DNA from 3 places in the Basfia succiniciproducens genome. Region 2 is predicted to be linked to each of the others. Evidence: riboswitches for the same ligand, from Rfam matches in the RefSeq annotation. Region 2 holds a riboswitch; each other region holds the start of a gene.
The links. A riboswitch is a leader RNA that binds a small molecule or an ion and turns the genes downstream of it on or off. The one in region 2 is predicted to bind thiamine pyrophosphate.

Region 1 (2,201 bases), 900 kb from region 2:
TGAAGAACCGTAAATGCCGAGCAATCCGAAAATCGCTACCAAAGAAGGCAATACAAAGGTGAGAGAAAAAATCTTTAAGAGAAAATCCTTGCCTTTAAAGGACTGATAAAAAAAAGCCCGGGCAAAAATACCGCCGATAAAAACCGATAAAAACGCCGAAAGGCTCGCCTGCCCGAAGCTGAATAGCAAAACCCGATGTAAATAATCGTCTTGCCATAAATGCCGCCAAGGGTAAGGCTCTCCCGTATTGAACACCGCTTGCAAAGCGCCGCCGTACACACAAACCAGTAACAATAGAACCGACAATCCTGCGGCATATTGGCTTGGGCGCATAATATGCCGGCGAGGGAACCATTTATTCATAAAATTATTTACTTAACGCCCGCTGCCAGACTTCAATCCAGTGTTTTATTTGCTCTGCGCTAACCGATAAAGTATCAATAGTCTTACCCTGCATTACCGCATTTTTTAAAGCGGCATAATGCGGTTCAAGATCACCCTCTACTACCGGTAGCATAACACCTTTGATAATAATGATATTTTGAATTTCGGGCTTGAGCAAAAAGGCTAAAAATTCATCGGCACATATATTATGTTTGCCGGCAATTTTGCCTGCAAAATCAATTTGTAAGGTCTCACCTTCACTGAATTCCGTCGCCGCATAATTCTCTTTTTGATCGGTTAATAAATGATAGATTGGCGAGGTATTATTACTTAAAACCAAATCACCTTCCCCTTTCAAAAAGGTACCGTAAGTTTCGGACCAGCCCTTACCGACGGTTAAAGTATGCTTTTGTAATTGTTGCCAGGCTTTTTCCACTTGCTCCGGAGGATAAATCTTATTCATCCAAACCAGTAACCCGCGCCCGATACTGCTGGTTCTTGGATCCTGATATATCACCTTTAAATCTTCACGTTCTACCAATTCTTTCAAACTTTCGGGCGGATTTGTTAATTTGCTTTTATCATAAATAAAAGCATATTTAGAAAATTCGTAAGGTACGAATGTAGTGTTTTTCCATTCAACAGGCAAAGACAATCGACTAAAATCCACCTTTGCCGGTGCGAATAAGCCTGTTTTTTCAGCGGCTTCAAGCTGATGATTATCCATTCCCAGCACGATATCGGCTTTTGTGTTTTTCCCTTCTAAACGCAAACGGTTTAACATTGTGGTACGGCTGTCAAAAGATTGAATTGTCACTTGGCATTGAGGATAAGCCCGTTCAAACTGCGCTTTCACTTCGGGCGCCGGCCCCCAATCCGCGGCAAAATATTCTTCCGCATAAATATGAAGAGGTTGAACAGCACTTAATCCGTAATCGGATATAAAAAGTGCGGTCAAAAAAAGAAAAGTTTTCAATTTAGACATAAAAAATCCTTTAATCAAAATTAAAGGAATTTAAGTGCGGTCAAATTCTGCCGAATTTTTATTTAACCTTTCTCAAATCCCTACGCTGTAATTAATCAGATCAGGTTCTACGAGTTTCTCTCAGCCTCCGAAGAAGCACCCCGTTGAGAACAGAATTTAGTTTAATCTTTTACACAAAATAAGCAAGCCGAAATTAGCGGATTTATCGCCCGATGCAAACGCTGTTAAACACAAAAAACGCCCTTGAAAAAACGGGAATTAATAGCGGCATACTCAAATTTAAAATTCGCGAGAATTTTAGAACAAAACCGACCGCAGTTCTAATCATTAAATATAATAATGATTTATCAGGAATTATAATAATAAAGCCCGTATTTACGGGCTTGTTTAATTATTTGGTAAGGAATAAAGCGGCTGCACCACGCACACCGCCGGAATCGCCGTATTTGGCTTTTTTAATTACCGGCACTTTCGCACTGCGCATAAGATGTTTTGGTAACGCCTTCGGCAAGGCTTCATAGAGATAATCAAAATTGGATAATCCGCCACCGAGTACTATTACATGCGGATCCAGCGCCGTAATAATATTACCTAAAGAAATCGCACAAAGCTCAATAAAAAGTCCGACAAAATCTACCGCAGTTTTATCCGCAGCATAGAACCGCTCAATAATTTCTTTGGCAGAAAGCGCTTCACCTTTTAAATCACGGTATAACATTTCGAATCCGCGACCCGATAAATAAGTATCCAAACAGGCGCGATTACCGCAACCGCAATCATAAATCGGCGCTTTATCCCAACCCAGCAATTTCAAGGCGTGGTAGTTTAACTG
Region 2 (2,201 bases):
AACCGCATCCTTTTAGCTTTGCGTCCGCTTGGGATCCCGCCAGCCGGGATATCCGTTTCTGTATCAAGGCGCTGGGCGATTACACAGATACCTTGGCACAACGTTGGAAAGCAAATGACAAGCTGTTAATTGAAGGGCCTTACGGGCGTTTTACCTTCGCCGATGATGCCCAACAACAAATCTGGATTGCCACGGGAATCGGCATTACGCCGTTTATGGCTCGCTTGGAAGAACTGGCGCAATCAACACATAAGCAAACCGTGGATTTGTTTTATAGCTATCGTGAAAGCGATCCCGTTTTAATAGCGGAATTACAACAAAAATCGGCTGAAGCCGGTATCAATCTGCATTTACGTTGCTCCGCCGAACAAAGTCGCCTGACTTCAGCTGATATTATCAATACGGTGAAGGACCTGACCAAAACAAGCTTTTGGTATTGCGGTATCTCAGCATTCGGCGATACCTTACGCAAAGATTTATGCCGACAAGGATTGCCGGCGAGTCGTTTTCATCAAGAACTTTTCGAAATGCGATAGGGAAAGTTTAATCGTCGGATAAAAGTGTGGTCGTTTTTTTGCGATTTTTGAAAAATGCCGAAAAATGACCGCACTTTAATACCGACGGACGAATATCATTTTTAGTGACCAGGCTCACAATTCGAATAAAAAGTTTTGTTTTCATTGTTAAATCATTCTAAACTTAATCCTCATTAGTCGGGGTGCTGCATTTTGCGGCTGAGATAATACCCGTGAACCTGAAACAGCTAATACTGGCGTAGGGAACTAACCGCAAGCCTTTTCGGTTTTCAATAACTCATTGTCACACCGCTATTTTGCCATTCTCCCGATATCCGTTTTACGCCTTTGCTATTCAATAACATTGTTTTTTGAATATCCATCAGCACTAAATTATTCTTTAAACGATAAAGGAGAAAATAATGGTTATCCCTCAAGTGCTTACTATTGCAGGCTCTGACAGTGGCGGCGGCGCCGGTATTCAGGCGGATCTAAAAACTTTTCAAATGCGCGGTGTGTTCGGCACTTCGGTAATTACCGCGGTAACCGCACAAAATACGCTGGGTGTTTTCGATATTCACCCGATTCCCCTCGCCAGCATTCAGGCGCAATTGAGAGCGGTTGCGAAGGATTTTAGTATTTCCGCCGTGAAAATCGGCATGTTGGGCAATACGGAAATTATTCAATGTGTGGCGGACTGTCTGGAACAATATCAATTTTCTCATATTGTGCTAGATCCGGTGATGATCGCCAAAGGCGGCGCAACACTTTTAGAACAAAGTGCGGTTGCCGCATTAAAAAATTTGATACTGCCTAAAGCCTGCCTCATTACGCCGAATATTCCCGAGGCGGAACGTATTACCGGCACTCAAATTAAAAACGAAGCGGATATTTTCAACGCGGCACAAATTTTTCATGAACTAGGCACAAATACGGTGGTGATCAAAGGCGGACATCATAATAATTCGCAAAGTAAGCTCTGCAAAGACTGGGTTTTTACTCAAAAAGGCTATTTCACCTTGGAAGCTCCTCGCTTCGCTACACCGCACACCCATGGTACCGGTTGCACCTTTTCAGCCTGCCTTACCGCCGAACTTGCTAAAGGTAAGCCTGTTGAACAAGCGGTTCGCACGGCAAAAAGCTACATTACGGCGGCAATCGGTCATCCGTTAAATATCGGCCACGGGCACGGACCGACAAATCATTGGGCATATCAAAATGAACAAGATTAAATCCATGCTTTCCGTTTATTTTATTGCGGGTTCGCAAGATTGCCGCCATTTACCCGGGGAGCCGACTGAAAATCTGCTGACGATTTTGCAACGGGCATTGGAAGCGGGCATTACCTGCTTTCAGTTTCGGGAAAAGGGCGAGCAATCTCTGGCTTGCGATCCCCAATTAAAACGACGATTAGCTCTTAAATGCCTGCAATTATGCCGGCAATTTCAGGTTCCTTTTATTGTTAATGACGATGTTGAGCTTGCCTTATCCATTCAAGCCGACGGCATTCATGTGGGGCAAAAAGACACAGCGGTGGAAACCATTTTGCGCAATGCCCGCAATAAACCCATTATTGGATTATCAATTAATACATTAGCACAAGCATTAGCAAATAAAGATCGGCAGGATATTGATTATTTCGGTGTCGGCCCAATTTTCCCGACAAATTCTAAAGCTGATCATTCG
Region 3 (2,201 bases), 760 kb from region 2:
ACAATCATAACATTGCCGGTCTCGCCCGCCAGCAATCGAATCCAGGCATATTGAATTTTGTTGGTATCCTGAAATTCGTCCACTAAAATTTGCTGGAAACGTTGCCGATAACGCTGCAGAATTACCGGTTTTTTGAGGAATAATTCGTAGGCACGCAATAGAATTTCCGCAAAATCCACTAATCCGGCTCGATCGCAGGTATCCTGATAAATGCGATAAATATTAATCCATTCACGCTCTTGTTTATCGTTATTATCATCAATTTGGTGAGGGCGTAATCCGTCATCTTTTTTATTATTGATATACCAACAAGCCTGTTTTGCGGGAAACATTTTTTCATCGTAATTATGTAGTTTAAGCAGGCGTTTCAGTAAACGTAGCTGATCTTCGCTGTCCAGAATTTGGAAATCCTGCGGTAAATTCGCATCCAGATAATGAGCACGCAATAATCGGTGGGCAATACTGTGAAAAGTGCCCACCCACATACCGAACAAACGGCGGGAAGAATGTTGTGAAAGGGTGGATTCAATACGCTGGCGCATTTCCGCCGCCGCTTTATTGGTAAAGGTTACTGCCATGATACTGCCTTCAGAAATTCCTTCAACGGCAATTAACCAAGCGATTCGGTGCGTTAGCACTCTGGTTTTACCGCTGCCGGCACCGGCCAACACAAGATAATTTCCAAGCGGCGCCGCTACAGCTTCACGTTGTTTATCGTTTAATCCGTCGAGTAATTCTGAAATATCCATCAATTTACCGTTTTATCTGTTTATTTTTACAGGGGATTATATTGTCTGTATGGCATTTGTCAATGCAATCCTCCGACCTCATTTACAAATAAAAGGAAACCTTTTATAGTTATCGCCGTTAGTCGGGGTGCTTAAATTAGCTGAGAAAATACCCGTGAACCTGATACAGTTAACACTGGCGTAGGAAACTAATCAATCTATTGAGAACTCTTTCGTTTAAGTGTTGGTTGTTTTGTTTTCACTAGTCAAGGAGCAGATCAATGACAACTTTACTATCATCACATCCTCTCAAAACTTTGATAAAATCGACCGCACTTTTATGCGGATTATCCTTATTTCTTCCCTCCGGCGCACAGGCTGAAGGCAAACTCAATATTTATTGCAGCGTACAAAACACGACCTGCGAAAAAGTCGCGCAAGCTTTTTCAAAAAAATATAATGTGAAAACCCAGTTTGTACGTAACAGTACAGGTACGGTATTAGGCAAAATTAAAACGGAAAAAGATAATCCGCAAGGAGACATTTGGTATGGCGGAACCCTCGAACCGCATTTGCAGGCGGCGGATTTAGGTTTGCTGGAAAAATACCGTTCGCCTAACCAAAAAGATATTTTGCCGATATTTAAAGATCTCACTGAAAAACGTGGCGAATACACTTCCGTTATTTATCTAATGGAACTCAGTATGGGCATAAACAGTAAGAAATTAGCCTCGCTCAATATCGAGCCGCCCAAATGTTTTGCCGATTTGCTCGATCCCCGCTTCAAGAACCAAATTCAATATGCAGATCCCCGTGTATCCGGTACCGGTTATTCTTTCTTAATTGCCTTGGTTTCCCTTTGGGGGGAAGAAAAAGCCTTTGATTTCTTAGCCAAATTAAATAAAAACATTGCGCAATATACTAAAAGCGGGCTGGCGACCAGCAATCTGGCAAGCGGCGAAGTCGCCGTGGACATCAGTTTTTTCCACACTTACGTTCGGGAAAAAGAAAAAGGCGCTCCGGTTGAAGGCGTTTATCCTTGCGAAGGAACCGCTTATACTTTAGGGGCAACCAGCATTATTAAAGGCGCCCGCAATTTAGATAACGCCAAATTATTCACCGATTGGGCATTAACGCCGGAAGCGCAGGAAGTGCATTGGCGCGAAGCGGATTCCTATCAACTGCCGGCAAATATTCATGCGCAATATTATCCGGGCATGCATGTGCCGGCTAATCCTAAGATCATTGATATTGACTTTATCCGTTTCGGTTCCAACGAACAAAGCAAACTACTGATTGAACGCTGGGTGAACGGCATTTTAAGTAACCAGCCGCAATAAACAAAAAAACGGCATTCAAAATCATCGAATGCCGTTTGCTTTTTATACAAAAATCCGGAAATTTTAACCGCACTTTTTAACCGTTTTCGACAAATTGTTCCCTTAATTTATGCAATTGGTCACGAATTGCGGC

Region 1: it holds a riboswitch for thiamine pyrophosphate, as region 2 does, so the genes downstream of both, thiB (thiamine ABC transporter substrate binding subunit) here and thiD (bifunctional hydroxymethylpyrimidine kinase/phosphomethylpyrimidine kinase) in region 2, are expected to answer to the same signal.
Region 3: it holds a riboswitch for thiamine pyrophosphate, as region 2 does, so the genes downstream of both, A4G13_RS04465 (ABC transporter substrate-binding protein) here and thiD (bifunctional hydroxymethylpyrimidine kinase/phosphomethylpyrimidine kinase) in region 2, are expected to answer to the same signal.

Annotation. Positions count from the first base shown of each region.
Region 1 covers NZ_CP015031.1:1,145,262-1,147,462, forward strand. The annotation lists gene thiP (thiamine/thiamine pyrophosphate ABC transporter permease ThiP) at 1-363, opposite strand, end outside; gene thiB (thiamine ABC transporter substrate binding subunit) at 368-1,369, opposite strand; TPP riboswitch at 1,429-1,522, opposite strand; gene nagK (N-acetylglucosamine kinase) at 1,761-2,201, opposite strand, start outside.
Region 2 covers NZ_CP015031.1:247,457-249,657, reverse strand. The annotation lists gene A4G13_RS01220 (ferredoxin reductase family protein) at 1-536, shown strand, start outside; gene A4G13_RS01215 (hypothetical protein) at 544-681, opposite strand; TPP riboswitch at 705-798, shown strand; gene thiD (bifunctional hydroxymethylpyrimidine kinase/phosphomethylpyrimidine kinase) at 938-1,747, shown strand; gene thiE (thiamine phosphate synthase) at 1,734-2,201, shown strand, end outside.
Region 3 covers NZ_CP015031.1:1,011,670-1,013,870, forward strand. The annotation lists gene uvrD (DNA helicase II) at 1-749, opposite strand, end outside; TPP riboswitch at 863-953, shown strand; gene A4G13_RS04465 (ABC transporter substrate-binding protein) at 1,010-2,068, shown strand; gene uvrB (excinuclease ABC subunit UvrB) at 2,145-2,201, opposite strand, start outside.